Regions from separate parts of the Tuberibacillus sp. Marseille-P3662 genome, predicted to be linked through region 4. Evidence: riboswitches for the same ligand, from Rfam matches in the RefSeq annotation. Region 4 holds a riboswitch; each other region holds the start of a gene.
What was found. Region 4 has a riboswitch for S-adenosylmethionine ahead of msrA (peptide-methionine (S)-S-oxide reductase MsrA). Riboswitches for the same ligand answer to the same signal wherever they lie in the genome.
Positions count from the first base shown of each region.

Region 1 (8,020 bases), on a different contig from region 4:
GACCGACAGAGGCCGCGTGCCCAGCTTCAACATCGTCTTCATCAATTAACAGAATAGGGTTAGCATCACCGCGGGCTTTTTCACTTAACATCAGGACACGTTGTGTTTGATCGCCGTAGGCCTTAGATGCTCCATGTTCAATTTTCGTAATACCATTAAATATAGAATTGGCCGCTTCTTTTTGCACTCCATGGATCAACAAGTTACTCTCTGAAGCTTTGCCAAAGTGCTTAACATTGTTAGTAAAGTTTTGTTTCTGGTCATTATTGGCAATGCTGACAGCCTTCGTATGACCGATTGATCCGTCACCGACCAAAGCTGTATAGTTCTCAGAAATCGTGTGTCCATTGTTCAAATGACCGATGGCCCACTCGATTTGACCGTCCCGACTAACATAAGCACGACGATTCACATAAGTTGTCACATCGCTAGACAAGTTATCAACAGCACCAAATTCCACTTTAGCATTGGCCCCAACATAAACTTCCGTTACCATATTAGCAACAGCACTGCCTTCTTGTTGCTCTGATAAATAGTTTTCAACGTAAGTCACTGAGCTGCTTTCTTCAGCGATCACAATGACATGATTAATAAAACCAGCATTGGCGCTATCTTGGTAATATAAGCTTTGCAACGGTACTTCAACATTCACATTTCTAGGTACATAAAGGAATGTTCCGCCGTTAATAAGAGCAGCGTGTAAAGCTATCAAGCGATCCTCATCATAATTAATGGCTTCAGAGAATAAATATTTCTTAATTAAGTCACCATGTTCTTGAACAGCGGTCGCAAAGTCAGTAAAAATAACACCTTTATTTTTCAGATCCTCTGACAAAGTTTGAATGGTGCTTTGACCGTTGTGATGAACAAGAAGGTTTCCCGAAGTATCCCCTTGTCCAACCAAAGATTTAATATGGTCTGGTAAATCGTCAACAGACCGTAAAGAAGAGGTCTCTACTTGGTGTTCAAAATCCGTAAAATTCCAACCGACAATGCGTGTTTTCTCCGGTTTTGGCATTGGCAGCTCTTGAACACGACTGAGAGCATCTAGGCGCAAATCGGTTAACCATTGCGGTTCATTGCGTTCCTGTGAGTATTTTTCAATATATTGTGCGTCAAATTGAAGCTCTTCTGTTTTCGTCGCCATATGAATCCTCCTACCTTATATTGACTCTCCTATACCCTTTTATGCGTCTTGTCCAACTGTTTCATCTTCAATTCCTAGTTCTTCTTTTATCCAATCATATCCTTCAGCTTCAAGACGTTGGGCAAGTTCTGGGCCGCCTGATTTAACAATGCGCCCTTGCATCATAACGTGTACCTTATCAGGAGTAACATAGTTTAGCAGGCGTTGATAGTGTGTGATAATGAGACAACCGAATTCTGGATCGCGCATTTGATTAACGCCCTTAGCGACAACTTTCAAAGCATCAATGTCAAGACCGGAGTCGATTTCATCTAGAATCGCAATCCGCGGTTCAAGCATCATAAGCTGAAGAATTTCATTCCGCTTTTTCTCACCACCGGAGAAACCTTCATTCAAATAACGTTGTGAAAACTCTTCATCAATATCTAAAAGATCCATTTTATTATCTAAATTCTTGATAAACTTCATCAATGGCACTTCATTACCTTCTTCACGGCGAGCATTAATCGCTGTCCGAAGGAAGTCGGAATTAGTGACGCCGCTGATTTCGCTTGGATATTGCATGGCTAAAAACATGCCGACACGTGCGCGCTCATCAACATCCATCTCTAATACATCTTCACCATCAAATGTCACAGAGCCCTCTGTTATTTCATAAGTCGGATGACCCATGATTGCAGAAGCCAAAGTGGATTTACCTGTACCGTTGGGGCCCATAACAGCGTGAATTTCACCGCCATTAATTTCTAAATTAAATCCTTTAACAATTTCTTTATCCTCAATGGAAACGTGAAGATTTTCGATCTTAAGATTTGGTGCAGACATAGAAATACCTCCATTTTTCTGATCAGTTTCTATAGAAACGTCCTTGTATAGGTAAAGAACTTTCCATAATTTCCTACCAATAAATTAAGGATGCTATTATCAATTTATTATCATTCTAATCTTAAATCAAATTTAAATACATATCAACTATGAAGAACGGTTGATTGCAAAAAAAAAGAAAAAAACCAGTGATCACCACACTGGTTTTTTCCCGTTCTTGTTTATATTAATTATAATCTGCCTTCACGTTCAGCTGCCATTTTCGAACATTGCTTGTAGTCTTTCTCGCGATCTCTTTCCACTCGGATCCTTTTTTCAATACTGTTAGCATATTCGGCATAACCGAGCCCGTGTGACTGTTGCATGGCTTTCTCCATTTCGCTTGTGTGCGTTACCCTTATTTTTGATTGGGTGTGGATAACAAACCATTCCTTTCAAAATTTTATGATTATAGGTTATCACGAGTGTTTGTGATCCACAATTATGATATAGCGGTATTTATTAGCGTTAAATAATCTGACATTCGCTTGCCTTCACTGAACAGCGCTAAAGTTAAAATTCCTGCTACATTCTTGGAATTCTGGAACGTCCTAATGTTTAACCGGAGTGATTTCAGATATCGCTTCTTGGACGAGGGTTACTCCTTGACTCATAGCTGCACCGCCGCCAAAGGCTGCCGCCACAGCAATGGACTCCAAAATTTCTTCTTCAGTACAACCTTGATCAAGGCATCCTTTCGTATGATAAACGATACAATACTCATCTTGCGAGCAGATGGAGATCCCTAATGCGATCAGTTGTTTTTGTTTCTGGTCAAGAGAACCGGCTTCAAAACAAGCTTCGGTAAAATCCTTGTAGCTGTTCGCCAATTTAGGATTTTTTTCTGAAAAAGTGCCAATCCCAGCTTTATAATCATGCAAAATAGCTTGAGTTAGCGTCGTGGGTTGTTCATGATGTTCTTGTTGCACAGTAAAAACCTCGCTTTAAAGTATTTTACGCTAGTAGTATGTCGCAACTTCTATAGCGCATGCGAGGTTTTTTACTGATGGATCTTTGGAATTTATGCCTTGGTTCGATATTCCAGATTATGTTGCTTGAGTGTATGATCGGCACCGAACAAGAAATGTTTTTCCATGTCAGGTGAATAGTTAGAATTTAAAGTTGTTCTGCCAACGGCTTCAGCCACTTCCCTTAACATTGAAGGTGAGGCGCCACAACAAAGACCAAGATAATTGACACCTAGGTCCTTCGCTTCTTTTGCCCAACTCGCTAACTCATAGCGATTACAATATAAGGGATCCAGCGAAGTTGGGAACGTTGTCTCTGTTGGAAGATGACAACTGCACCCCCCGTCTGGTAAGTTAAAAAATGTTGGATATTCCTCCGTTGTCCTATACGGAACAGGGAGGCCGCCTACGTATCCGTCAACCGATTCACGAATTTTCCTTAGATAAGGTTGCATGGTTTTCGGCCCCCGGAAGCAATTCATACCGACGACAGTCGCGCCATGATCTTCTAAAATTTTACACGATTCTTCGGCCATATAGCCGTCCCTAAGCCTATTCTCACCCATAAGACCTAATGTAATGACAGCAGGAAGACCTTGCTTCTGTACTTCCTCTAATGCAATCAACGCTTCTTCATGATAATAAAATGTTTCACCGTTGATGAAGTCAACGCCTTCATCAACGCACCAACTAATCATTTCAGCAAACATGTCTCGAATTTGCTGTTTAGATGCCTCATTATCTGGATTAAAAATATTGGTATTGGAGATATTCCCAGCAACTAAGGCTTCCTCTTCCGGGTGTTCCTGCGCAACTTCTTTAGCCAAGCGAATGGCTTGACGGTTAAGCGGTTCTAACAAATCTTCCTTGTCAATAATCCGCATCTTTTCACGATGAGCATTGTAAGTAAATGCTAATACAACATCGGAACCCGCATTCATATAATCCCGATAGGTTTGCTTCAATGCCTCAGGATTATCAAGTGCCACTTCAGGTACAAAGGATCCTGCCTGCAGATAACCTCGACGTTCCAACTCAAACAAGTAACCTTCACCGCAAATCACAGGGCCTTCTGCTAATCGTTCGCTTAAACTTCTTTTCATCGGCTGTTATCCCCTTTTGTTATAGGCTATGTTAAAGGTCATTGTTGTTGTTTGCCCTTCGTTGATTGGAGAGGAAGGCGTGAGACTCCTGCGGGAAAAGCAACAGCTGAAGACCCCGCAGGAAGTGGTTGTCTTCCGAGGAGGCTGAAGCGTTGCCCGCGGAAAGCGAACGCCTGGAGCTAGAATCAACAGTTACGTTTAACAGAGCCTTATTATAAAAATCACCCAATCGTTGACGGATTCGCTTGCTTGACAGCATAATCAAGTGCTGTATCTAACGCTGCAATTAAATCATCGATGTTTTCAATTCCTACAGATAAGCGAACTAAATCTTCGGTAACACCAGAATTTTTGAGTGCCTCATCACTCAGCTGCTGATGTGTGGTTGTTGCTGGATGAATGATTAAGGATTTGGCATCACCAACGTTAGCCAAGTGCGACCACAGATCAATATTATTGATTAACTCTCGACCCGCTTGACGACCACCTTTGATACCAAATGTGACGATTGATCCTGCACTGTTATCAAGATACTTATCAGCCAGCTCATACGCCGGATGTTCAGGAAGACTTGGATGTAGCACCCAATCTACGTTTTTACTATTTTTTAGGTATTCAGCGATTTTTTCCGCATTGTCATTATGCGCTTTAATTCTTAGATGCAAAGTTTCAAGTCCTTGTAATAGTAAAAACGCATTAAATGGACTTAAAGCCGCCCCTGTATCTCTTAAGAGTTGGACTCTTGCTTTCGTAATAAAAGCCGCCGCACCCAAATCTTGGGCATAGCGCAAACCATGGTAACTTTCATCAGGTGTCGTAAAATCAGGGAAGCGTCCGTTAGCCCAATCAAAGGTCCCTCCGTCGACAATCACACCTCCAATTGAGTTACCGTGACCGCCTATCCATTTTGTTGCTGAGTGAACGACGATGTCGGCTCCCCACTTAATCGGTTGGCAAGCATAAGGCGTTGCAAATGTATTATCGACAACTAAAGGTATACCATTATCGTGCGCAATACCAGCTACCGTTTCAATATCCAGAACATTCAAACTAGGATTACCGATAATTTCTGCAAAAACAGCTTTTGTTTTATCAGTTATTGCTGACTTAAGTTGATTGCTATCATTGGGATCCACGAACGTCACATTGATTCCATATCTAGGAAGTGTATTCGCAAAAAGACTATATGTTCCGCCATATAATTCCGAAGCTGCAACAATTTCATCGCCACTTTGAGCCATGGTCAAAATAGCATAAGTAATCGCTGCTGCCCCTGATGCGGTTGCTAGCGCACCGACACCACCTTCCAATTGCGCTAACCGATTCTCAAACACCTCAACTGTTGGATTATTGATGCGGGTATAAATGTTTCCCGGCTCTTCTAATCCGAATAGAGCCTGCGCATGTTCAGTGCTGTTGAAAACATAAGATGTGGTTTGATAAATAGGTACAGCTCTCGCTCCTGTCGCTGAATCTGGTTCCTGTCCACCGTGTAATAACACCGTTTCTAACGCATACTGCTTGTCTTGATCTGTCATAAAACAATACCCTCCTATATTTTCGGCCAAAAAGCCGGTATTCAATGAAAAAAAACCTCTTACCTTGAAAAGATAAGAGGTTGGGATATGGGCCTATCTTATCTTTCAGGCATGATACCTGCAGGATTTGGCACCTTTCCGGAACAATTTCCGGGGTTGCCGGGCTTCACAGGGCCAGTCCCTCCACCTCTCTGGATAAGAATCACTTTATTAAGTTAACGCATCAACTTATTAATAAAAATAATACCAATGCCCAAATATTTTGTCAATGCATTTTTATCAAAAAACTAAAAAATTATTAAAACCCCTGCCTAAGAGACAGAGGTTATTCAATCAGATCACTAACCTTATCTCTCAAGCCTTCTGCCTGCAGGATTTGGCACCTTTCCGGAACATCTCCGGTGGTTGCCGGGCTTCATAGGGCCAGACCCTCCACCTCTCTGGATAAGAAACATTTAATATTATTCTGAATAATAGCGCTATACAATTGGATTGTCAACTATATTATTTTAAGGCATGATAGTATTAGTGACTATCTGAAAGGTGTTGAAAATCATGAAAGCACCCGACTTTAACCTCATTAATGCTCAAACAAATGAATTCGTATCACTATCGGACTATCAGGGAAAGCCCGTAATGATTACATTCTGGGTATCATGGTGTCCTGATTGTCAAAAAGACCTACCAAAGAAAACAAATTTTTACCAAACAATGGATCATGATGCCTTAGCCTTTCTCACGATTAATGTTACAGGCAGAGAAGCGGATGCCGCTAATGGCGTTGAATTCATGAACAATCACGAGTTACCGTTTCCAGTTTTAAAAGATAATGGGACAACCACTTATGATGATTATCAATGCAGCGGGGTGCCCACAACCGTGATTTTAGATCAGCAGCATAACATCTTCGATTCGTTCGGTGACAAAGCGTCCTTTTATGAGATTATCCGGTCATTATCAATGGTTATGAAATAAGTGGGACTTGTGACCTGTTAACAAAAAAAGCGATTCGAGCGCTAGCAAATGGTTCTGGCTACCTTGTGTATTAAGGTGGCCATTTTTTTGCAATGAAAGCATAGGTTCAGCGCCTGTCATAGCTGCTTCAATCACTTTATCCTGACCGCTCAAAAACACATCAGCCGTTTCGGGATTAGACTCAAGGACGTGACCCCCTTCTTGGTTCAGTCGCATCCAGACTTGTTCATGGGTTGATTGGATATTAATAGTCATCGGCTTATCTTTATACAACGGCTCTAAAACCGGTTTTAATGAAAGGGTATGGATAAAAGCATCTAAAATTTCTCTAAGTATCATTTTACACCTCTTTTTTCAACACGGATAGGTTGACCTTTGCCAGGCGATTGAATTCCCTTCTTTTGTCTATGTTCATGGCCTTGATGTTGAGTAACCTTTGCTTTGCCTTGCTGTTTTTCCTTATGTTTATTCTTCTCTTGTTTGTTCTTCTCTTGCTTGTTCTTCTCTTGTTTATCCTTGGCTTGTTTGTTTTTCTCTTGTTTGTTTGTTGAGGATTGATGACCTTTCTTAGAGTCGTTCGCCATCGAATGATGCTGCCTTTCGGTAGCTGCTTTTTTAGAATCTGCTTGATGATTGGATGACTGACTTTTCTTAGCCTTTTGACCATGGGTCTGTTCAGCAGATTCATTTTTGTTTTGACGGTCCTTCGCCAATAACCCTTTATTCGCTGGTTTTGGGTCAGTCGAATTTGAAGGAGGGGGAGTATTTAATTCTGCAACACTTAAAGTTTTCGCCTTCTCTAGGGTCAATTGACGATTTTGCTTTTTTGCATCTAAAAAAGTCAGGTACTTTCCCGCAGACATACCTTTTTGCTTTGCCTTATTTCTGATAGCCATCGTAGTTTTAACAAACTTAAACGCATCGGTCGGCATATTCTCAAGCTGCTGTTTCGTTTTATTAACAACCGATGAAATAGTTTTCAAATACCTTTGCTTTTTGTCCTGATTAATATCATCCGTTAAAGCAGCGGTAACAACAATGTTTGACTGCTGCTTTACATAATCTTTTTGTTTCACATTTTCCACTAGCTGATCCATAAAGGCTTTCAAGGACATGTCCTTATAGTCAGTACTATCGCCAATGATTGTTTTGGCGTCATGATTAACGGCTTTGACGGTAACGATGCGCATGTCTTCATTAACCCCTGCTTCAATACTAGGATTAAGATCAAAGCTAATATAGGCCGCAACCGCATTACTCTGTAAGGGCTTAAAAAATAAGAGGAGTGCAATAATAAGAGATAAGCATGCGGCAACAGCAGGAAATATTTTCTTTATGCTGTTCATGCGGCGATTCATCACATGTGCAGGCTGAATGGTTTGACCAATGATAACATGCTCCGGTTTTCTCAACCGAATGGATTCA
Region 1 covers NZ_FXBS01000006.1:37,632-45,651, reverse strand. Annotated here, with positions in the region: gene sufD (Fe-S cluster assembly protein SufD) at 1-1,147, opposite strand, end outside; gene sufC (Fe-S cluster assembly ATPase SufC) at 1,187-1,972, opposite strand; gene B9Y89_RS19370 (hypothetical protein) at 2,203-2,337, opposite strand; gene B9Y89_RS08700 (carboxymuconolactone decarboxylase family protein) at 2,563-2,940, opposite strand; gene B9Y89_RS08695 (homocysteine S-methyltransferase family protein) at 3,033-4,082, opposite strand; gene B9Y89_RS08690 (O-acetylhomoserine aminocarboxypropyltransferase/cysteine synthase family protein) at 4,304-5,620, opposite strand; SAM riboswitch class I at 5,716-5,822, opposite strand; SAM riboswitch class I at 5,965-6,071, opposite strand; gene B9Y89_RS08685 (TlpA disulfide reductase family protein) at 6,176-6,595, shown strand; gene B9Y89_RS08680 (SCP2 sterol-binding domain-containing protein) at 6,578-6,934, opposite strand; gene B9Y89_RS08675 (anti-sigma-I factor RsgI family protein) at 6,931-8,020, opposite strand, start outside.
Region 1: it holds a riboswitch for S-adenosylmethionine, as region 4 does, so the genes downstream of both, B9Y89_RS08690 (O-acetylhomoserine aminocarboxypropyltransferase/cysteine synthase family protein) here and msrA (peptide-methionine (S)-S-oxide reductase MsrA) in region 4, are expected to answer to the same signal.

Region 2 (8,020 bases), on a different contig from region 4:
GCTGTATATTTACCTTCTATTTTGCGATCCATCGTCTGCTCGAATAGGATTACGCCAAGGATATGGTCGGCACTAAAGGCAGGGGATGTAATAATTCTAGTCCGCATTTGGTGTACCCGATCAAACATTTCTTCCTCAGTAGAATAAGAATCTTCAGGCACACCGTAATCTGCTAATGCTTTTGGCGTGCTGCCGCCGCTTTGGTCAAGTGCAGCGATAAAGCCTTTTCCGTTCTTGATTTTGTCGAATTGACTGTTGTTCATGTTAGCCACTCCTTTTTGTTTCTAGTCTTTAAAAAAACATTCCTTTATACTCTTTCCCCTATTCCATCTTACTTAACATAACTGTTTTTTTACAGGAAGAATGGTAATGAGTATATGAAATTAACTATGATGATTCAAAAATGAGATCAATATAACGAATAAATTTATTGGGGAATAAAAAAGAATTATACCAAAGAATTCGAAACTGGACAAGTGTGTACTGAATAAGAGTGGTTTCAAATTCAGGTGTGAAAGGAAAAAATATCAACGCTCATGGCAACTATTCATGCCAAACAAAACCGGGTCATTCGTATATCTGCTGTTAAGTAAGCTAGATGAAGCAAAATTCAAAAGTGAATAAAAGGCTCTCAGCCAGTGGTTATAGTTTTCAACTTGGGTGTAGTAGTCATCCCTATTTTTCTTCTCTAAATTTAGGTATGATAAGGTATATACCTTATCATAAAATCCAGTATTTGGTGATGCTCAATAGCATTATAATTAATGATTTATCTTTAGGGCGTTATGAATATGAATTAAAAGAAGGAACTAACTTTTATTTAAATAATGAGACAAAGAAAGACATTGATTTAGCGGCGCATATGACCATCACTTATCATCGGGGCATTTGTTTGGTTGGAAGCCCCATTAAGGACGTATTCCCTTACTTATGACACTGATGAATTATTGCTAATCAGAGATTTTTTTAAAGGTGACGTCGACTTTCTTTTAAATGATTGATCAAACAATATTTTTCTATCAGTCAATATCGATGTTAAAATAAGGTATGATCTTACTTCTTACATGGAATAATCGCTATCGTAGAAAACTTCTGGGTCGACAGCCATCAGTAGCCATTCAGTAAGTCAACGACTCGAGCAAAATATCCAAAAGCAGCGGCGTAAAAGTAAATTCATACTTTTACGCCGCTTTTTCATCTTTGATTATCTCAAGTTTGTTCCATATTTTTAAGTTATGAGTCCTATACACTCACTTGGTTCCCAATTTTTGATGAAATATTCTCTAACTCAAAATAAATGTTACCTTATGACAAGTATTTTTCCTTAAAGGAATTAAGCATATAAAAGCAAAACGACAAGAGGACCTAAGATAGCAGCTGAAACCGCACTTAACGTCATGGCAACGGAACTCATTGAGGCCGTATCTTCACCATATTCGAAGGCTTTTGAAGTGCCGATTGCATGGGAGGCACTGCCGAAAGCAATCCCTTGGCCTAGAAATGTAGAGATTCGGAACCAATTCAGAATATAAGGTCCAAGAGTCACGCCTGTAAAACCTGCTATCATTACAAAAACGGCTGTCAGCGAAGGGGCTCCGCCTATCCCAGATGCAATCTGCATGGCTACGGGTGTCGTGACTGATTTAGGTAATAAGGAAAGGATTAACTTATGGGCAATACCAAGTGACTTTGCAAATAACAACCCACTCATAATCCCTACAATGGATCCAACCAAAACACCGCCTAATATGGGTAGAAAATGCTGGACTAGAGCCTTTCTCTGCTTATATAAAGGATAAGCGAGCGCAACCACAGCCGGCCCAAGTAACAGGTTAATCCAATGTCCCCCAATCATATAAGTTTGATAAGGGACTTGAAAACAAACAAGAATAACAATAATGGCTAAAGTGGTTGTTAAGGCGGGAATCAAAAAAGGTAAATGAAAACGCTGGTAAATCCGATTCATGCATAAATAGATTGTAATCGTCAGAAGAATTATGATGACCGCCATGAGCGTTTTTGCCATGTTCTTTTCTCCTTTCTCTTTGCCACTTTTTTAGCTAATATCTGGCTTGTATGGCCAGCTACGATCATCACAATGATCGTGCTGATCACCACAATCAAAAGAAGGACAATCCCTTTGCCTGCGAAAAGACCAAAATAATTCATGACACCCACAGTAGCCGGAACAAATAATAAAGGTAAATAGGATAGCAAAAAGTCTGCTCCTGATTCAATCCATCTTACCGGACAAAGCTTAAATATTAAAGCAGTTAATAACAAAAACAAGCCAATAATACTACCGGGTATTGGTAAATGGAGAAGGTGCTGCAGCCCTTCACCAATAAAATAAAACATATATAATACCGCTATCTGAGCAACGATTTTGAGGATTTTCATTATATAGTGTGATCCTTGAAAAGGTCACAATCCCTCCCTTTTTGTCATGTTCGTCTTAAATTATGAGTGAATTATTGGGAAGTTATTAAAAAAAACTTATCTTGGTCCAATCACTTTTAAGCACACAAAAACGTCATTGGCATGACGCAAGCTGAAAATTAAATACCTAATTTATTTTACTCTTACAATGGTTTGGGTTCAATTCCTGTGTTTTATATAGCTGATGACGGAGCATCTTTTCCAAGGTATTTTAAAGGATTTAAATTCCTAGTTGACATATAGGAATAATTATAGTTAAATGAAAATAACATAATAATAATTCTGAAATGACTGATTGAAGCAAACCAAATGTCTTTAACGCAGATGGTTAGGGACATTTTTTAAAAAAGAATATGATGATCCTTATTAAGAGTTGGGTGAGGAATCTGGTCCTTTGAACCCACAGCAACCTTTTATGAAAGTAAAAAGGTGCTAAGTCCAGCAGGTGACGTCCTGAAAAATAAGGAAGGGTGCTTCACTCCTCTTCCTTATTGAAGAGGAGTTTTTGACTACATAGAGTGGGCTGTCATATAAATTGAAAAATGTATTCCTTTGTGAGGTGAATATCTTTGCAGTTACAGGTAACGAATAGTCCTTTTAACCAAGAGCAAACCGAGCTTCTTAATCGTCTGCTTCCCACACTAACGGAAGCACAAAAACATTGGCTGAGTGGGTATTTGGCCGCTTCCCAGACATCAACCAATACGGTTGTGCAGAATGTCCCAGACGCTGAAGCGTCAACGCAAAGCGTTGGTCAGGTCGCTTCGCGGGAAGTGACGATTCTTTTTGGTTCAGAGACGGGCAATGGGCAAGCACTTGCTGAGGAGATGTCCCAGAAGTTAGAAGAACAACAATTGAAGGTGACGGTCTCGGCAATGGATGATTTCAAGCCCAAGGCTTTAAAAAAAGTCGAGGATTTGCTCATTATAACCGCGACCCATGGGGAGGGAGATCCGCCAGACAATGCGATTTCTTTCTATGAATTTATTAATAGCAGGAAAGCTCCGAAGTTGGAAGGACAACGATTTTCGGTACTTTCCCTTGGAGACCAATCATATGAGTTTTTCTGTCAGACCGGCAAGGATCTCGATAAGCGACTTGAGGAATTAGGCGGAGAACGGCTTTATCCACGAGTGGATTGCGATGTCGATTTTGACGAACCTGCGGCGGAATGGGTTGAAGGTATCTTAAATACATTGCGGGAAACACAAGAGGATCATCCTGCAGGTAATCAAATGTTACCGATAGATGGAGAACCAACTGAGCAGCCCGCATATTCTCGGACGAATCCTTTCAAAGCTGAGATCTTAGAAAATCTAACACTCAGCGGCCGGGGTTCAAATAAAGAAACGCGGCATCTTGAGCTATCTCTTGAAGGGTCGAATCTTGAATTTGAACCCGGTGATAGCTTGGGAATTTTCCCTGAAAATGATCCAAGCTTAGTGGATCAACTCATCAATGAAATGAACTGGAATCCTGAAGAGACTGTTCCAGTCAATAAAAAGGGAGATGTGAACTCACTTCGTGAGGCTCTGCTCCATAATTTCGAGATCACTAGACTGACAAAACCATTGCTGGAGCAATCAGCACAACTTTTTGACAATGACAAGTTAAGTGAGCTTATGAAGCCAGAACGTGAGGATGAACGAAAGGATTATCTCGATGGGCGCGATTTGCTTGACTTGATACAGGATTTCCCGCCTCATCGGGAGTTACCGGCCAGCGAGTTTGTACAGATTCTCCGTAAAATACCAGCTCGACTTTACTCGATTGCGAACAGTTATAAAGCGAATCCAGATGAAGCGCATCTGACGATTGGAACGGTGAGATATGAAGCTCATGGACGCGACAGAGCGGGTGTCTGCTCTGTACAATGTGCTGAGCGAACAGAACCGGGTGATTTGTTACCTGTGTATATCCACCGCAATCCGAATTTTAAATTTCCTACTGATCCTCATTCACCGGTGATCATGATTGGGCCTGGAACAGGTGTTGCCCCGTTCAGATCTTATCTAGAGGATTTAGAGGAAGAAGGAACGGAAAGAAAAACGTGGCTATTCTTCGGGGAGCAACATTTCTCCACAGATTTTCTTTATCAAGTTGAATGGCAAAAGTGGCTTAAGGAAGGGGTCCTAACGAAGATGGATGTCGCCTTTTCCCGCGACACGGATGAAAAAGTGTATGTCCAACACCGCATGCTTGAGCAGAGCCGGGATCTCTATCAATGGCTAGAGGAAGGTGCCAGTGTTTACGTTTGTGGTGACGAGAAAAACATGGCTAATGACGTTCATCATACCTTGTTAACAATCCTCGAAGAAGAAGGCGCAATGACTCAGGAGCAAGCTGAAAACTATTTAACTGACATGAGAAAGCAGAAACGGTATCAACGTGACGTTTATTAAAGGTTGTTTGCTAGAAAGCTAGTTGAAAGGAGCTTAAAAATGGGCAAAGATAGCATTAAACAACAAGAGGGTCCTCCAAGTGATAATGAGCGGATTAAGAAAGAAAGTGATTACCTGCGCGGCTCGATTGCAGAGGAACTCAAAGATCGGATTACGGGTGGAATGTCCGAAGATAGTACGCAGTTGTTAAAGTTCCATGGAAGCTACCAGCAGGATGACCGGGATTTACGGAATGAACGCAGGCGCCAGAAGTTGGAAGCCGCTTACCAATTTATGGTGCGCGTCCGTGTTCCCGGAGGTGTGGCGACACCAGAACAATGGTTAACCATGGATAAAGTCGCGCAAAAATATGGAAATGGCACACTTAAATTAACGACCCGGCAAGCCTTTCAAATGCATGGGATTCTGAAGTGGAATCTAAAGGAAAATCTCAAGGCAATTAACGACGCAATGATGGATACGATAGCTGCATGTGGGGATGTCAACCGAAATGTTATGTGTAATCCGAATCCTTACCAATCTGAGGTGCATTCTGAAGTGCATGAATGGGCCCAAAAACTCAGTGAACACCTTTTGCCGCGGAGTAGTGCCTATCATGAGATTTGGCTTGATGAAGAAAAAGTCGTGGACAGTCGCGAGACGGATACGGATGAAGATGTTGAACCGATATATGGCCCTTACTATTTGCCACGTAAGTTTAAAATTGGCATAGCAGTCCCGCCATCGAATGACATAGATGTCTTTTCTCAAGATTTAGGACTAATCGCAGTAATAGAAGATGGGCAGCTGCAAGGATTTAATGTCGCTGTTGGTGGCGGTATGGGGATGACTCATGGAGATACGAATACTTACCCACAAGTCGCCCGGGTTATCGGCTTTTGCCCTAAAGATAAGATTATTGAGCTAGCAGAACAGGTGGTCATGATTCAGCGGGATTACGGCAACCGGTCCAATAGAAAGAACGCCCGCTTTAAGTATACAATTGATGCTAGAGGCGTCGAATGGATTAAAAATGAACTTGGTGAAAGACTGGGATGGCATCTTGACGAAACGCGTTCCTATCACTTTGATCATAATGGTGATCGCTATGGCTGGGTGAAGGGGAACGGCAAATGGCATTTGACCCTATTCATCCAAAATGGTCGCGTTAAGGATTTTGAAGATTATCCGCTGATGACGGGTTTGCGGGAAATCGCTAAGGTTCATACAGGAGATTTTCGGCTCTCCCCAAACCAGAACCTGATTATTGCCAATGTCACGAGTGAAAAGAAAGATCAGATTGATGAATTAATTAAGAAATACGGGCTCACTGAAGGCCGACACTATTCTGCACTACGGAGAAATTCCATGTCCTGTGTTGCCTTCCCAACTTGCGGATTGGCTATGGCTGAGGCTGAACGCTATCTTCCATCTTTACTTGATAAAATTGAGGTCATCCTGGATGAAGCTGGACTACACGAAGAGGAGATCGTCATTCGTATGTCGGGGTGTCCTAATGGATGTTCACGTCCGGGCTTAGCTGAACTCGCTTTTATTGGTAAAGCTCCCGGAAAATATAATATGTATCTCGGTGGGGGATTCACTGGAGATCGTTTAAACAAACTTTATCGTGAGAATATAGGCGAAGAAGAGATTTTAGAGAACCTTCGTCCCATCCTCTTTCAGTATGCAAAAGAACGGCAGGACGGTGAACACTTCGGTGATTACGTGATTCGCGCCGGCTATGTCAACGAGGTTCGTACAGGACTTGACTTTCATACAACTAATATGGTGGAAAGCTAAACAACGGGACTCCTAGAAGATAGGTTAGAATATTCAGTCCTGATTAAGTCGAGTGAGTTTTTATTAACACAGTTTTTAAGTAAGGGGAGATACGGTATGGATGCAAGTGCAGTAACCTATGAAAATTTCTCCGGCGATCCGTTTTCTAATCTTTCGACTGAAGATGAAACTAAGGGTGCTATAAAAGTTTTGGATTGGGCATATAACGCATACGGTGATGATATTGTCTATGCTTGTAGTTTTGGGGCAGAGGGTATTGTGCTCATCGATCTCATTTCTAAAGTGAAGCCAGATGCAGAGCTTGTGTTTCTCGATACGGGTGTTCATTTTGATGAAACTTACGAACTCATTGATCGGATTCAAGCAAGGTTTCCAGAGCTTCAAATCACTATGCAGAAGCCTGATTTGACTTTGGATCAACAGGCTGATCGCTATGGCCCGGAACTATGGAATCATAATCCCGACCAATGCTGCTTTATTAGGAAAATCAAACCGCTTGAAAAAGCTCTAAGTGGTGCGCCCGCTTGGATTTCCGGTTTGCGTCGGGAGCAATCCGCTTCCCGCAAAAACACGGATTTTGTCAATAAAGATAACCGGTTTCGTTCTGTAAAGGTGTGCCCAATTATACATTGGTCTTGGGATGATGTATGGGATTATATCGAAGCCAATGACCTTCCGTACAATGAATTGCATGACCAAGGCTATCCGAGTATAGGCTGTCAACCGTGTACGTTTCAAGCTAATGATGCTAATGATTCACGCTCGGGACGGTGGCGTGGATTCGGTAAAACAGAATGCGGACTTCATACAGTTTCAAATGAAAATGCTTAAGTCGTATAGGTGGAGAAGGTGAAACTATGGGTAAAGTTTACTTGGTCGGTGCAGGTCCCGGTGATCCCGACTTAATTACCGTTAAAGGATTAAAGGTGATACAAAAGGCCGATGTTATTTTGTATGATCGCTTGATTAATGAGGAGCTCCTTTCTTTTGCACCGGAAGAGGTAGAACAGATTTACTGCGGTAAACTACCAGAATATCATACATTGAAACAAGAAAGTATCAATCGTTTTCTGTGTAAATTTGCAAGTCAGGGAAAAACGGTTGTGCGATTAAAAGGAGGGGACCCTTTTATATTTGGCAGGGGTGGTGAAGAAGCCGAAGCCCTAGTCAAAAAGGGAATTCCATTTGAAATTGTCCCAGGTATTTCAGCTGGGGCTGCAGCACCGGCTTATGCTGGGATTCCCCTTACTCATCGAGATTTTAGTTCATCGGTGGCCTTTGTCTCAGGAGTGAGTCACAAAGATGATACAGAAGCAGATTGGCAGCGCTGGGCTCGCAGCGTGGACACTTTGTGTATTTATATGGGTGTTAAGCAACTGCCGTACGTATGCGAACAA
Region 2 covers NZ_FXBS01000006.1:9,694-17,713, forward strand. Annotated here, with positions in the region: gene B9Y89_RS08530 (fructose bisphosphate aldolase) at 1-263, opposite strand, end outside; gene B9Y89_RS18790 (hypothetical protein) at 599-934, shown strand; gene B9Y89_RS08540 (LrgB family protein) at 1,334-2,026, opposite strand; gene B9Y89_RS08545 (CidA/LrgA family protein) at 1,996-2,400, opposite strand; SAM riboswitch class I at 2,800-2,906, shown strand; gene B9Y89_RS08550 (assimilatory sulfite reductase (NADPH) flavoprotein subunit) at 3,009-4,841, shown strand; gene cysI (assimilatory sulfite reductase (NADPH) hemoprotein subunit) at 4,881-6,623, shown strand; gene B9Y89_RS08560 (phosphoadenylyl-sulfate reductase) at 6,720-7,454, shown strand; gene cobA (uroporphyrinogen-III C-methyltransferase) at 7,481-8,020, shown strand, end outside.
Region 2: it holds a riboswitch for S-adenosylmethionine, as region 4 does, so the genes downstream of both, B9Y89_RS08550 (assimilatory sulfite reductase (NADPH) flavoprotein subunit) here and msrA (peptide-methionine (S)-S-oxide reductase MsrA) in region 4, are expected to answer to the same signal.

Region 3 (8,020 bases), on a different contig from region 4:
CATTTGATTACAGCGGATCAATTAATTGTGAGCAGCAATTACATACAGCTATTCGTGATCTAACCATGAAGCCTTATATGACATTAGTTCAAAATGAAGTCACTCCTTATGAAGCGGTTGCTACGATACGTTTGGACATTAAAGAATTGAACGGAGGTTAAGCTGATGTTTGTCGACCATGTTGACGTGTATATAAAAGCCGGTGATGGTGGTAACGGAATGGTAGCGTTTCGTAGAGAAAAATATGAACCCAATGGAGGCCCAGCTGGTGGTGATGGAGGTTTCGGCGGGCATGTTATTTTTAAAGTAGATGAGGGTTTGCGAACGCTGATGGATTTTCGTTATAAAAAACATTTTAAAGCACCCAAAGGTGAGGGCGGTGGACCCAAAAACCAGCACGGAAAAAATGCTAAAAATCTGATTGTTGATGTTCCGCCGGGTACGGTTGTGACCAGTCAGGAGACAGGGGATGTGATCGCTGACTTAACTGAACACGGGGATGAGGCAATCATTGCTAGAGGCGGGCGTGGCGGCCGCGGTAATACCCGATTTGCAACGGCATCAAATCCAGCGCCGCATCATGCAGAAAATGGTGAACCAGGTGATGAACGGAACATTCGGATTGAGCTGAAACTTTTAGCTGATGTCGGTTTGATTGGTTTTCCAAGTGTCGGTAAGTCAACGCTGTTATCTGTAGTATCGGCTGCCAAACCAAAAGTTGCGGCTTATCATTTTACGACGATCAATCCTAATTTAGGCGTTGTTGCTAGTGGCGATGGTGAAAGTTTCGTCGTTGCTGATTTGCCGGGGCTGATTGAAGGTGCGCATGAAGGTGCAGGCTTAGGGGACCAATTTCTCCGTCATATCGAACGTACACGGGTTTTAATTCATGTCATTGATATGTCCGGGATGGAAGGCAGGGATCCCTTTGAAGACTTTCAAAAAATTAATGATGAGTTAAGACAATATGAATACCGGTTGACTGAACGTCCACAAGTCATTGCAGCTAATAAAATGGACATGCCTGATGCGGAGGATCACCTTGAATTGTTTAAGGAACAGTTAGAGGATGAGATTCCGATTTATCCGATTTCAGCCTTGTCAAAGGATGGACTCGAGCCACTGCTTCAGGAAGTTGCACAATTGTTGCAAACGACGCCTGAGTTTCCGCTTCATTTCGATCATGCAGAGGAACCCTATACGTATGCAATAGATGATGAGCAACCATTTAAGATCACTCGGGATGATGATGGAACGTATGTGGTTTCAGGGCCACGGGTTGAGCGTTTGTTTAAAATGACGGACTTTAACCGTGATGAATCTGTCGGCCGGTTTTCACGGAGTTTGCGACGAATGGGCGTTGATGACGCCCTAAGAGAGCGCGGTATTCAAGACGGTGATCTTGTCAGAATTCTTGATTTTGAATTTGAATTTGTCCATTAGTGGGGGGTTCCATGAAAAGACAAGAACAATTTTATTTGGTTAAAGAAGATGTATTATCTGAATCAATGACCAAGGTTCTTGAAGCGAAGACATTATTGGAAAACGGTCAAGCGGAAAATGTCACGGATGCGGCGGAAAAGGTAGGATTAAGCCGCAGTGCCTTTTATAAATACCGAAACAGTATCTTTCCTTTTCATAAAATTGTTACTGAAAATATTGTTACTTTGTTTTTCTTTTTGGAAGACCGGACGGGTACTCTGACAAAATTGCTCAATATTGTTTCACAAGCCGGCTGTAATGTGTTAACGATTCACCAGACAATCCCTTTACAAGGGAAAGCCAATGTATCCTTATCTATTGATACCAATGCAATTAATCGTAAATTCGATGATTTTGTTGACCAGTTTCGGCAAATGGCTGAGGTGATTAAAGTGGATGTCGTTGGTTCAGGAGGGTTATAGTAGATAACCCTCTTTTTTTAATGCTGCTATTACTTCGTCAAGCACAGACTCTGATGAGGCTTCAAGAGTATGCAGATGCACGCCGCCGGTCAAGTCCGATAGTAAGCTGGCTTCCTGTTCAGCAAGTTTCTTTAGAAATTGGCTGACGTCTTTACGACTTTGTAACATGAGTGATCCTGTAATCTCACCATAGATCGCATGTTCAACCACTACATTTCTAATGGTAACGCCATGATCAACGATGGTGTTCAATTCGTGGGCTGTTTCATCAGGTGTGTGTTTGACGGCGATCACTCTTGAGGCTGTCGGCTCGATTCTAGTCGGCATATAAAGATAACCTTGAGAAGTAGCGATAATAGGATGGTTTTTAGCCTTTAATAACGAGATGTCTTGAACAATGACTTGTCGGCTGACATTCGTTCGATCGGATAGGTCACCACCTGTAAGCGGTTCTTCACTTTCTTCAAGCCACTGCAGAATCAAGGCTCTTCTTTTCTCTCCATAAATTTTGTCTTTTGTCATCAACATCTCTCCAATTTGAACCGTATCGGGTAACCCTATTATATCGGATTTGGACGGTTCAATGAAATCGTTTCGGAAAAAGAGTGGCAAAATGCCTAGGTCAGCCATATAATGTAATGAATTTGTGCAGGAGGGATGACATTGAAAATTTATGTCGTACAAAAAGGTGATACCATGTACGAAATCGCCCAAAAGCACGGTATTGCTTTAGAAACTGTGAAGAAGGCCAATCCGCAGATAAAAAATCCCGACAATCTTCAACCTGGGATGAAATTAAAGATTCCAAGTACTTCGAAAGCTGTAAAAAAGGAAAAGCCGAAGAAGGAGCAGCCGAAGAAGGAGCAGCCGAAGAAGGAGCAGCCGAAGAAGGAGCAGCCAAAGAAAGAGCAGCCGAAGAAGGAGCAGCCGAAGAAGGAGCAGCCGAAGAAGGAGCAACCGAAGAAGGAGCAACCGAAGAAGGAGCAGCCGAAGAAAGAGCAACCGAAGAAAGAGCAGCCGAAGAAAGAGCAACCGAAGAAAGAGCAACCGAAGAAAGAGCAACCGAAGAAAGAGCAACCGAAAAAAGAAGAAACCGGCAAAAAAGAAAATATGAAGCCTATGCCAGAGGAACCTATAAAAACGGAAAAACCGGCTCCTAAGACAAATAAGCAACCTGGAAATAAAAGTAATAATGACCAAAAAGTCACGATTAACCAACAAGCAGCTAAACCTGAGATGAAAGAGGTATCATTGAATCAATGGTTAGATGAAGCCGATAACCAAGGTTTTAGCGGTAAGGATATCCAGCCAAAAGGGTCCAATGATGCTGAGCCATCTAAAGAAACCCCAATTAAGACACAATCTTATAATCATAAACCGTCGAAGACTAAGGCGCCAAGTTTTCCATTAAGCGACGAGGAGTGGAATATCAATCCATATGATTTGGATATGTCAAATCAAGATATCCCTATGTTGGAGAGTGATTATTATCCAAATATGATTAATCCCAAATCGTCTGCCTCTAATGAAACATCAGTTAATGGCGGACAGGGTGGCACTGCCATATGGGGAGCTTCTGACTCATCTTATGGCTATCAACCCCATATGCAGCAAGGATTTAACCAACCACAAATGCCGGAAACACCGATGTCACAACAGTGGATGGAACCAACGGCAAAGGGGATGAATCCTCAGCAATTCATGCCTTATCAGGTGCCTGGACCTGAAACACAACCGATGTTTTTCAATGATAGTATGTATCAGCAGCAGATGATGCCGAACTATCAACACTCGATGCCAGAATATCAACAACCGGTAATGCCGGATTATCTGAATTATCAACAACCGATGCCGGAATATCAACAGCCGATAATGCCGAACTATCAGAATTATCAGCAATCGATGCCGATGTATCAACAACCGGTAATGCCGGACTATCAGAATTATCAGCAGTCAATGCCAGGTTACCATCCACAAATGATGCCTTATGGTATGGATCCTTATTATCAGGACTGTGGTTGTGGTGCACCACCATCCCCACACATGATGCCGGTTTACCAAGATCCTGGTTATTGGGGAATGGATCAAAATGGGCTCAATATCCGTTGGGATGCTTACGCCAATTATGAAAATCATCCTTATCAACCTAATTTTCCGAAAGCAAGTAACGATGAAGAAGATGTGTGACGATTTCTCAATCGTCACTTTTTTTTCGAGATCAAGGGATTCGCTTTTGTAGAGATACTTCTCATGCCTAAATTAGTCGAACTTTCCTCTTCACTTAAAGTTAATCTCCATTAAATGATCCCCTTAATGTTCTTGCTTCATTAAAAAGAGGATAATGTGCTAAACTATTTATGATGTAGATTATTTGTTATTTAAGTTAAAAGGAGGAATTTTCTTGACAGATCAAGCCATTGATGGATTGGTGAATTGGCTTCAGGAAAAAGTAAGGGAAGCCAATGCTGATGGTGCATTAGTTGGTGTCAGCGGCGGGATAGACTCAAGCGTCGTTGCTCACTTGATAAAGAAGGCATTCCCAGAACAATCACTCGGTGTGATCATGCCTTGTAAAAGTGATCCCCAAGATCAAGAAGATGCCCGTACTGTGATTGACAGCGCTGATATTGATGCAATCACGGTTGATTTAACTGAAACCCATAATGTTTTATACAATCAAATTAAGGATCAATTTGGTTCGCGTTGGGATGAAGAAAAAGGGAAAATCGGAGACGGTAATTTGCGTGCGCGGTTACGTATGAGCACCTTATATACGATTGCTAACCAATTTAATTATCTTGTTGTTGGAACTGATAACGCTGCCGAATGGTACACTGGTTATTTCACAAAATATGGTGATGGCGGTGTTGATCTTGTACCGCTTGTACATCATACAAAAGGTGAAGTGAGTGAATTAGCGAAAGCTTTAGGGGTTCCGGATACAATCATTGAGAAGAAGCCAAGTGCCGGTCTTTGGGAAGGCCAAACAGATGAAAATGAAATGGGAACGACCTATGACAAAATTGATGCTTACATATTAGGGCAAAGCATTCCCGAAGAAGATGAAGCGATTATTACCTCGCTTCATGATCGTTCAAAACATAAGCGAGAGTTGGCTGCGTCTCCACCACGAAAATTTTAACATTGGAACCTTAATGTAACAGGGTTAACGAATCCCCCCTTTTCACACGCTAATGATGAAAGGGGGTTTTTTGAGTTGAAAAAAACACTTTTAACTCTGTCTACCGCTTTAATGGCGAGTGGAATGCTTACCGGCTGTGGTGCTAACGACGACAATCAGGGTATGAACGAAAATGGGTTGAGGGACGTCCGGTATAACAACAACGCCAATAATAATGATGCTAGAGGGCCGCTAGCAAACCAACCCAATGTTCAGGATCCAGAAAATGCCGAGAACATTGATATGGATAATAATAAGAACAATCCTAATAAAAATAAGAATAACAATTATGACAATGGTGATCAATATGTCTATGATACGGAAGCCACACGTCGGATTGCCAGTCAAGTTAACCGTTTGAGCGGTGTTGACGATGCTCATGCATTGATAAATGGCAATACGGTCGTCATCGGTATCGATACAAACGATGATAATGCCAATACTCAAGATATAGAAGAAAAAGTCCGTACAACGGCGAAAAGTCTTGTCCGTGACAAAAATATTCGTGTCGTTTCTGATGAAAGCATCGTTAACCGAATTGGCGATGTCTATGACAAAGTCGATAATGGCAATACGGATGAGGTGCAATCAGATATTAGAGGTATCATGCAGGATATTGGCAATGCAGCAAAACGCCCTTTCGAGAATAATAATAAATAAAAAAATAAACGAGCAGGTTTGCCCCTGCTCGTTTATTTTTTTATGATATTTTTTAAAATTGTAAGCATTGACAATGCTTATACACAGTGTTAATATGATGAACAATATTTACAATTAAAAAACTTATCAAGAGAGGCTGAGGGACTGGCCCTGCGAAGCCCGGCAACCTGTTCGACACTAATATATGTGAACAAGGTGCCAAATCCTGCAAAGCACATGCTTTGAAAGATAAGATCGATGCGTCGATGTTGATAAAGCAGACCTCTCTTTAGAATAGATGAGGCCTGCTTTTTAATTTATCTGAAATAATGACGGGTTAAGGGGATGAACACATTGAAGAACATCGAAACTATTTTAGCTCAAATTGGTAACCAAAGCGAAATAACGGGAGCAGTCAGCCCACCCGTCTATTTGTCTACAGCCTATCGTCACCAGGGTCTCGGCCAATCGACCGGTTATGATTACACACGAACGGGTAATCCGACTCGCGCTATTTTGGAAGATGCCATTGCTGAATTGGAAGGTGGCAGGCGAGGGATAGCTTTCAGCTCAGGAATGGCAGCGATCCAAGCCGTTTTGTCTTTATTTTCTTCCGGAGATGAGCTGTTAGTTTCCGAAGATTTGTATGGCGGGACCTATCGATTGTTTGAGGATTTTGCTGGTAAGTGGGGTTTGTCGTTTCAATACCATCATTTCCTTGATATCACTGATACGGTATCAAGGATTAGCGAACGCACAAAAGCGATTTTTATCGAAACGCCGACCAATCCATTGATGCATGAAACCGATATTGAGGCTGTGGCCCAAATCGCGCGCCAGCATGGATTACTTTTGATCGTGGATAACACATTTTATACGCCGCTGTTGCAACAGCCGATTGACAAAGGAGCGGATGTTGTTGTCCATAGTGGAACTAAGTATCTCGGCGGACATAACGACGTTCTCGCTGGTTTGATTGTGACCAAGAGCGAGGAAACGGGTGAACAACTGGCTAGCTATCAGAATGCTGCAGGTGCCGTCTTATCACCGTTCGATTGTTGGTTGCTTATGCGCGGTATGAAAACATTAGGGCTGAGAATGAGGCAGCATGAAGCGAATGCGAAACGGATTGCTCAGTTTCTTCAAAAGCACTCGGCCGTTAAAGACGTTCTTTATCCGGGCCAAGGTGGTATGCTTTCGTTTCGTTTACATTCGGAAGATGGTGTGGCCCCGTTTCTCGAGCAGTTACAAGTGATCGCATTTGCTGAAAGTCTTGGCGGTGTTGAGAGTTTTATTACTTATCCGGCAACACAAACACATGCAGATATTCCCGAAGCGATCCGTATTGAACAAGGGGTATGTAATCGACTCCTTCGTATGTCTGTCGGTGTTGAATATATTGATGATTTGCTGGCTGATCTTGATCTGGCCTTGCAAAAACAGAAAGAGGTGATCACTCGTGGGTGAAGCAACTTATTGTTTTCAGACAAAGCTCTTGCATAATCAACATAAAGTCGATCCGAACACGGGCGCAGTCAGTGTCCCAATTCAACCGGCATCGACCTTCCATCAGTTTGATATGGATCATTTTGGCCAGTACGATTACAGCCGGTCAGGCAATCCAACAAGGGCAGCTTTAGAAGATGCGATTGCTGATTTGGAAGGAGGCGTTCAAGGTTTCGCCTTTGCTTCAGGCATGGCTGCGATTTCAACAGCCTTCATGTTACTTTCGCAAGGAGACCATGTCTTGCTTTCAGAAGATGTCTATGGCGGCACATATCGAATGACCTCCGAGGTGCTAGGCCGTTTTGGTATTGAGCACACGTTTGTGGATACAACTGATATAGAAATGGTGGCCCGTCATATTCAAAGCAATACAAAAGTCATTTATATTGAAACACCCTCAAATCCATTATTAAAAATTACGGATATCCGTGCTGTGACAGAACTAGCGCAGTCTCATGGTTGTTTGACATTTGTTGATAACACCTTTGCTACACCGGCTGTGCAGCGTCCACTTGAATTGGGTGCTGACGTTGTTTTACATAGCGCGACCAAGTTTATCGCAGGGCACAGCGATGTTGTGGCTGGTTTGGCTGTTGTTAAAGATCAGCATCTCGGTGACCAGATTGCTTTTTTACAGAATTCATTTGGAGCCATTCTCGGCGTGCAAGATGCGTGGCTTGTTTTGCGCGGATTAAAAACCCTGCAGGTGCGTATGAACCAGTCAACAGCATCCGCTAAAACCATCGCTGCTTTTCTAGAAGAACACCCCAGTGTCGACAATGTCTACTAT
Region 3 covers NZ_FXBS01000006.1:455,378-463,397, forward strand. Annotated here, with positions in the region: gene B9Y89_RS10725 (Spo0B C-terminal domain-containing protein) at 1-161, shown strand, start outside; gene obgE (GTPase ObgE) at 166-1,443, shown strand; gene B9Y89_RS10735 (ACT domain-containing protein) at 1,455-1,904, shown strand; gene B9Y89_RS10740 (transcription repressor NadR) at 1,899-2,429, opposite strand; gene B9Y89_RS10745 (LysM peptidoglycan-binding domain-containing protein) at 2,568-4,091, shown strand; gene nadE (NAD(+) synthase) at 4,306-5,046, shown strand; gene B9Y89_RS10755 (YhcN/YlaJ family sporulation lipoprotein) at 5,122-5,745, shown strand; SAM riboswitch class I at 5,866-5,980, shown strand; gene B9Y89_RS10760 (methionine biosynthesis PLP-dependent protein) at 6,079-7,191, shown strand; gene metC (cystathionine beta-lyase) at 7,184-8,020, shown strand, end outside.
Region 3: it holds a riboswitch for S-adenosylmethionine, as region 4 does, so the genes downstream of both, B9Y89_RS10760 (methionine biosynthesis PLP-dependent protein) here and msrA (peptide-methionine (S)-S-oxide reductase MsrA) in region 4, are expected to answer to the same signal.

Region 4 (8,020 bases):
GTCGTTTCCGAAGTGAGCGTTCGCTACGGTTGGGATAGCCAAAACGGTTCCCGTTAATGTCGTCGTAACCGCTGCTTTCTTTAACAAGGCATAATTGGCTTTCATAAAGCACCCTCCTCTGAAAAAACATTCTCTATCATACTGATATTGACTAACAACACACTTCATAACTTACAGTTGTGTTACAAGTATTAGAGAGCGCCTAGTTCATTCGGGATTGACCATGTCTCGTTGCCGAATTCATAGGACATTTCGCTATATTCACTTTGTAATATTTTTAAAACATACGAGATAAAAAAATAGGAACAGTCCCCCAAAAAGGACCGTTCCTTCATTAAGATTCTTGTGGTTTCCGTCTGCGAAAGATCAACAAAAGTATGACCAATAATACAATCCCAACACCTAAACCGATGAACCACATCATACTGTTTGAAGCATTTTCAACAGTGATGGTTTCGTTATGAGTGGCAACAGTCTCCCCATCCATCGTAGTCATCACGACCATCTTCCATTCGCCTGACTCTGGCAATGTAACATCGCCTTGATATAAGCCATCATCAGTTTGCTGTAACGAGAAAGGCTTCGCTTGCTGATCCTTTTGGAAAACGGCTGATACTTTCACATCTGACGCAGGTTCATTTGTATCTTTCGGATGATCCTGATTAAATTGAATAACTTTGACTTCCATTTTATTGCTTTGTTCCACCGTCATTTGATAAACACCAGTGACTTTTGTAATCATATATTGCTTCTTTGAATCATCCTTAGCGCTAACCGGATGAATCATCATTATAATCAATATTAGCACGGATATAACTATCAATGATTGTCGGATTCGTAATATCAATTAAGAACGCTCCTTACTTTCGTGCCGCCAGAGATACCAATCGCGCCATAGCATAACAGAAACAAGAATAAAAGCCATCAAAGCAAGAAGTGGAATGGTCATAAACCCGAGCCATTGAATATACTTGCCGCTGCATGGAACGGTTCCTGTACATATCGTTTGAAACAACCCAAGATGTTGCTCAGCGAGATGCAAGATTGAAATCAACCCGCCAATGACAGTTAAAGGTAACAGATAGACACTCATCCCGCGATCATTTTTAAAACAGGCAATACCGAGCAGAATTACCATCGGATACATACAAATCCGTTGGAACCAACATAATTTGCAGGGTAAGAATCCAGCAATTTCACTAAAATAGAGGCTGCCTACCGTCGCGATGATGGCAACCAACCAGGCACCATACAAGCGACCGTTCAGACCGCTATCATTCATTGCCGGTTGACTTCCCTTCGATGGCCGTTTGGATACGGCTTTTAATCGCCTTATAGTCAAATGGATCTTGTATGAGTTCACCGTCGACAAACACCATTGGCGTTCCTTGTAAATCGAGTGACATGGCCATTGATTTATCCCCGCTAACCTCATCTTTATAACTCATATCATCTAGAGCTGCTTTAAATGATCCCATATCAAGCTCCGGAACTGTTTGCTTCGCGGCATCTACTAACAGCTCGTCCGTTACCCATTTGACGTTTTCACTTTTTTGCCGATCATACAGTTCATGATGAAACACCCAAAAATGATCAGGGGCCAAGTCAAAAATCGCTTCAGAGGCGTTAGCTGCTTTCACGGAATTCTGATCAATCACCGTATTATTAATAAAGTAAAATTGGACTTTTCCTGTATCAATAAAATGCTTCTTTAACTGCGGAAAAATTTGTTGGTCGAATTGACCGCAATACATGCAACGATAGTCCCCAAATTCCACGACTTTAACCGGAGCATCTGAGTCCCCTGTCATAGGTTGCCCTTCGTAACTCAACCCTTGCTGATCATTTTGACTTGTGTCCTGATCTGACGAATCCTGCCGGCTCAAAGCAATACCTAATATGATAAAGACAAGAAGCAATATAAACACGGTCCCCAAAACTATCCACTGCCGCTGTTTTTTTGTCTGTTTTGCTTTGTCTCTTTGTATACGTCGCTGCTTCTTTTTTGCTTGTTCGTGATTCTTAGTCATGGCGAATCCCCCCCATTTCTTTCTATTTATAAACTATCTTACCAGACAAATTCAAAAAATAGTTTGAAGACTTTATGAAAACTGAGTCAAATAATATCATATGAATCTTCACTATTATATCAAATTAAAGATGGGACATACAGTATCTTTACATACATAAAAAAAGCCCTCACATGTAGGACTTTTTAGTTACTCTGATAAACGTTATCGATTTTAACATTTGGATCATTCATGGGACTCGCCGCTGTCAGAACGAACTTTTGGGAAGTAATCAAAGATATCCCGTGTTTCCATAGCATAAGCTAGGCGCAAGGTCCAATCCAAATAGTCAGTCGTTTCGCTAATCCGTTCTAAATCTTGATCAATTTGTTCTTGCAGCTCCTCTGATTCTGTATTGTTTCTTAGTTCAAGAAGATCAGGTCGAGCTTTTTCCGTTGCTTTTAGCAAAACACTTCTTTCCTGACGTAATTTTTTCGCAAAGAAGTTTAAATAGTTCTTAAAAAAGTCCTTTTCAGCGATGAAATGATCTTTTCGTTGCCCCTTTTTCCAAACCTTACTGACCATCTCGGTATCCATCAATTCTCTAAGACCGTTGCTAACGCTGCCTTTGCTCATCGCCACTTGTTCTTTAATTTCATCCATGGACAAGGGACGATCGGAAAAGTAAAGTAAGCCATAAATCCGCCCTACGGAAGGTGTAACGCCATAAATCACCATGGTTTGAGCTATCGCACTGATCACCACATCACGTGATTCTTCTAATTGAGCCTCTTCTTCATTCACAGCCTGTCACCCCAAATCTATCGGTTAAATTATTTTATAAACCACAATCAAAAAGTTATAATAAAAAGGCTTTGCCATGACCCATTAAACCAGTTTTTAATCCTGTTTTTCAAGTAGTTAAGAAAAAATTTTATAGGCAAAATAAATTTTATAGATAAAATTGGGTGAAGAAAGACAGCCGTATGGCTGTCTTCCTCATTCATTAGTGTCGAGGTTCAAACGTCTTACAGTCCGTTTCCTCTTGGTCTGAGGCTTTTGTCCCATTATGACTGATGACATAAATGGCATCAGCATGACACTTGTTACCTTCTCCCCAATAGACACAATTTTCAACTTCACACAATACATCTTTTGCCAAGAGAATCCATCCCTTTCGTCATTAGATGATTGATGCATGATTAGTTTCTGATGAACTAAGCAAAAAATACATACAAATTCATTGACATCAGTGCCTACTGTAGAATATATTAGATTTATTATAAAAAAAATGAAGCTTACTTCTTATTTAGAGAGGTGGAGGGACTGGCCCTTTGAAACCTCGGCAACGGATCCATATGGATACCGTGCTAATTCCTGCGGTGATTCGCCGAAAAATAAGAAGAGACGGATGAATAAAGCCTGCCAATCCCTCTTCTTATTGATGAAGAGGGATTTTTAATTGTATTCGTATGATCATTATTATAAGCAACGAAGGGAGTTATACAAAAATGGCGATTGCAACTTTTGGCGCTGGATGCTTCTGGGGTTCAGAAGCCTTTTTCCGGGACGTTGACGGTGTGAAACAGACAACAGTGGGTTATCTTGGAGGGGATTACGAAAATCCGTCCTATGAAGATGTGAAATCAGGAAAAACCGGTCATGCTGAAGTCGTTCAAGTTGAATTTGACCCAAATGTGGTCAGTTATGATGCCTTGCTCAACTTATTTTGGGAAAATCATGACCCAACCCAGCTTAACCGACAAAGTGACGACGTTGGGGAACAATACAGATCCGCTATTTTTTATCACGACAACGATCAAAAAGCAGCCGCTGAACGGTCAAGGGCAGATAAAGTTAATTCTGGTGCCTACAAGCGTCCCATCGTAACCGAAATTACACCAGCTTCAACGTTTTATAAAGCTGAAGAGTACCATCAAGATTATCTGCAGAAGAATGGTCTGGCCAGCTGCCATATATAAAATGAACCAGATACGTTAAAGCAGCCATTGCCCATATAAGAGCGGTGGCTGCTTTGTTTATTCTATAACATGGAATTGGCTATTTTTAAACCAGTAGTCCTCCAGAACTCACATGGGTAGAAACACTTCTCTTGTCAGAAATGATATTTGCCTCCTAGTAGAGAAACAATCACAGCCAGTATATTCAAGATGACAAGCAAAGAAAGACTAATGGTGACTGTTTTTTTGGGGAAATTGATTTGTCTTTTCCTTTTCCTGATGAAGTACACTAACAGGAAGCCCACTAATCCTATAACATATACAATGCTAATCATCTTAACAGCTAAAAGTAAAACAAGAGAAATAGGTCGCTGACTCTTTATATATTTTTGCAGATTTTCTTGCAATGCATTTTTTATCAGCGGTTGATTATAGCTTTCTCCATTTTGTCTTTTTTTCTGAATGATTAAAGCTGCGTAGCCCGATGTATAAGCCGTCGCATATGACACCCCTGTATCAAGCGTCATTTTGTTATCGAACCAAAGAGAAACAATGTCTTCCCCCGGGGCATACACATCAACTTTCTTCTTCTTAAACTCATCGGAATATATCTTACCTTCCGTATTCAGCATGCCTACACTAATGACTTCAGGGTATGTTCCTGGATAAGAATTATGTGTGTCATCGGGATATAGAATATTTCCTGATGAGGCAATAATAATGATGTTTTTGTTAGCTGCCCTTTTGATTGCCTCATGTAGTTTAGAGTTCCCTTTTTGGAATTCTAAACTAATGTTAATGACATTAACGTTTTGTTTAATTGCCCAGTTAATTCCATCAATGAGGTTCTCATATTTAACGTTTCCATTTTCATCGGCCACTTTCGCAATATATAAGTCAGACTTGGGAGCAATACCGCGCATGTTAAAATGGTTTTCTCGTGCACCAATAATCCCGGTAATCTTCGTGCCATGACCATTATCAACATCAAATTTTTCCGGATCATTGCCCACAAAATTTCTGCCTTTGATAACTGAAAGGTCTTTACTTTCCCTATCAATTCCCGTATCCAGTATGGCGATTTTCACATGTTTCCCCGTAATATTTTTTTGATACCACTTATGAAGACTACCGCCGATTTCTTGCTGAGCAAATTCTGGTTTACCTTTCTCTTGCTCCATTATTGTTCTAGAATCATCTTTTTCCTGCTGTTCACCAGCGCATCCAGCCAATTGTGATAAACATAAAGTAAACAAAAGGATGACAATGATGTGCTTTTTCATGATATGACATCCTTTTTACGGGAGTTTTTGATACCATTTGTGTGTATTCCAGTATTTGCTATGTCCTATTAGGGGTGAACAGTTACGCTTATATGCTTTGCAGTAACGCAATGCGTCAGTTGCCATTCCAGGTACGCAAAGTGCAATTCCAACTGTGATTTTATAGCAATCTGATGTAATAAAATTTTTATGCCCATACCCATTGTCATCCAAACAATAAGGCCAGCCACCACCCGAAATTTTTCCATCTTGTTTGTCGGTTGAGTGATCTATATAAATGAGAGATTCAGGGATCTTTTTACTTTGCTCCTTTTCTATATTTTTAGCTATCGGATGACCGCTTTTGCCTAGAAGGCACAGTTCCATCCATAAAGTCCTTTAGAGAATCAACGGGCCTTTTCACAAACCTAGATTTAAAACTTAGGCTAAAAAACAGAACCTTCGCTTAGCTGAGATTGTTTTCTCTACGGAATGAAATTGAACTTCTTAATCCCAAAAGTCAATCACAGGTTTGTCATCCCTGAAAGCTCTACGTCAATGAAACTAAGGTAACGGCTAATGAGTTTCTGTGGATTGTTTAGTATATCTTGAATATCCAAACGTTTGGGAATTTTTCCCGCCATATAAAAGAGACGAAGGGACGTGCCTACTCTCACAGCTTCCTCAGTTAAAGGACATTGATAACCGTCCATAAAAGAGGACCACAGGTCATCTAATTGGTCTGCAGCCATTAAATGTATACGGGGAACACCTATGTCAAAGGCCTCATGCCCAAACCCACACTCATCAAAATCTAAACAGTACCACCCATGATATGAATTCATAACATTTCCAAGGTGACAATCACCATGGACAAATCGCTTTTTCTCCATGTCATATTTTTTTGAGAAACACTCAAAATTTGGTCATGTCACGGATTCCAAACATGCATATTTCATCTAATTCTACGATGTTAACCTCGGTTACGTTTCAATTGATCAAGCATGTTATAATAAAAGAAAAAGATAAAAAAGGCTGCGTTATGATTAAAGAAAATTTGACGGGCAAAACTAAAGACATCTGTTTTCGATCCCTTAGACGTAAGGATCTTCAGGATCTGAGAGTAGCCAAAAAGAATGGATGGCTGTTTGATTGGCGGAAGGCGTTTATTGAGGCCTTTAACGTTTATGGAATTTTTGTTATAGGTGATCCCCAGGTACAAGGATTGATCGCTCTTGCTCCAAATGCTCAAAATCAATTAGTGGATGTCGATTTGATTGAGGCGGCTCCTCAAAACAAGTGGAAGCATCATTCCCAAGTATATGCTGGCATCGGGAAAACTCTTATCGCTTTTGCAGCGTTCCTAAGTTTCAAACAGTCCTATGAAGGATATATCGGGCTGGCGATTAAAACAAACTATAATGAGGAATACTATACAAGCCTAGGGGCGGTACGAGCCCGAGGAGGGATTCCGCCTTATTACTTTTTTCCAACCTCGGCTTCGTATGAATTAGTGGAAACATACCTTTCAGGAGGTGTTCGCTGGTGTTAAAAGATATTGTAATCCGTACAGAATCGGGATTTAAAGTCAAAAAAGTCTCAGAGGAAAAAATGGATCGTGAAGACAAAAAATTTGAAAAGGCGTTTTCGGACGGCGTCTTTGCTGTTCCATCAACCCAGAAACCCAACTATCGTTTTCAAGATCTATACAACTATGCATTAAAGAAAGGTGTCACTCCGGAACAATTAGGTGATGAAGAATGGCAGATGTTTAAATCGGATGAATAATTAAAAAGACAAAATAGATTATCTCCTATCTTTGCACTCTTCAAAAAGTGGATGACGTCCTACCCACCACTGCTTTTCTTATCTCAAAGAATATTCCTGTTAACGCAAACCCCGGTTATTTTAAATGGAATATAAAAAATTGGACATAATAAAGCCACCTTTTAGGTGGCTTCTATACCGCAAAGGGCTGTATCCGCTCTTAATTGAGTACTATACCTTATTCTTAAAAGGTTAGTGGCGCGAATTTCTGCTGATTCCGCTTTAAGAGCACTTTTCTTAAGAATTATCACTATTTGACCGCGTCTACGATGTTCTTAGCATCCACCATCGTCAAGCGATATCTTTCTCTTATTGTTTTTATCGTTTTCATTTCCGTTGAAGTTTCTAACAGTTCCTTTGCTTCGTCTTTTAGGTCATCATATCCATTGTATTTCCTTAAAAGCCTAGCATTTTCTTTTTTTAAAGCGCTTATTTCACGCATTTGGATGAAGTAGCCAATTGCAAGACAAAGTATAATGATAAACGAACTTATCTCTGACCATGACATTGGAAAACCACCCTTCACTTTTGAATTCATCTAAATTGTTGGCTATGCCCCTCATTCTACGAAGCTAACCTCTGTTTCGTTTCACATGGCCTTTATTTGTCTGTCAATCCCACTGCAGCACATAATAAACCAACGTCATTAATAAAATCAACGCAAAGAACAACCAGCCCCACGATTTATTACTCACGATTTTCACCTGCTTTTTTAACATATACTACTGTTATCATAACCAACCTTTTTCTTGAAGTAAATAATGGGCATAATAATAAAAAATGATGTTGGGAGTGTGGCGGATTTGTTTCAGCTAACGAACGTCAAATTTAAAGACATCATCGCCATTCCTTCATTAGCTATTAATGAAGGCCAAATCACCAGTATTGTTGGCGAGAGTGGCGGTGGGAAGACAACACTGCTCAAACTGTTGAATCATTTAATCACCGCTGATGAAGGCAA
Region 4 covers NZ_FXBS01000002.1:27,432-35,451, forward strand. Annotated here, with positions in the region: gene B9Y89_RS00255 (peptidoglycan-binding protein) at 1-105, opposite strand, end outside; gene B9Y89_RS00260 (FixH family protein) at 335-847, opposite strand; gene B9Y89_RS00265 (disulfide oxidoreductase) at 848-1,282, opposite strand; gene B9Y89_RS00270 (DsbA family protein) at 1,275-2,030, opposite strand; gene B9Y89_RS00275 (GbsR/MarR family transcriptional regulator) at 2,256-2,813, opposite strand; gene B9Y89_RS00280 (DUF1540 domain-containing protein) at 3,016-3,171, opposite strand; SAM riboswitch class I at 3,312-3,413, shown strand; gene msrA (peptide-methionine (S)-S-oxide reductase MsrA) at 3,521-3,991, shown strand; gene B9Y89_RS00290 (S8 family serine peptidase) at 4,126-5,253, opposite strand; gene B9Y89_RS00295 (hypothetical protein) at 5,269-5,619, opposite strand; gene B9Y89_RS19500 (phosphotransferase) at 5,757-6,125, opposite strand; gene B9Y89_RS00305 (hypothetical protein) at 6,275-6,784, shown strand; gene B9Y89_RS00310 (hypothetical protein) at 6,778-7,020, shown strand; gene B9Y89_RS00315 (hypothetical protein) at 7,310-7,567, opposite strand; gene B9Y89_RS00320 (ABC transporter ATP-binding protein) at 7,863-8,020, shown strand, end outside.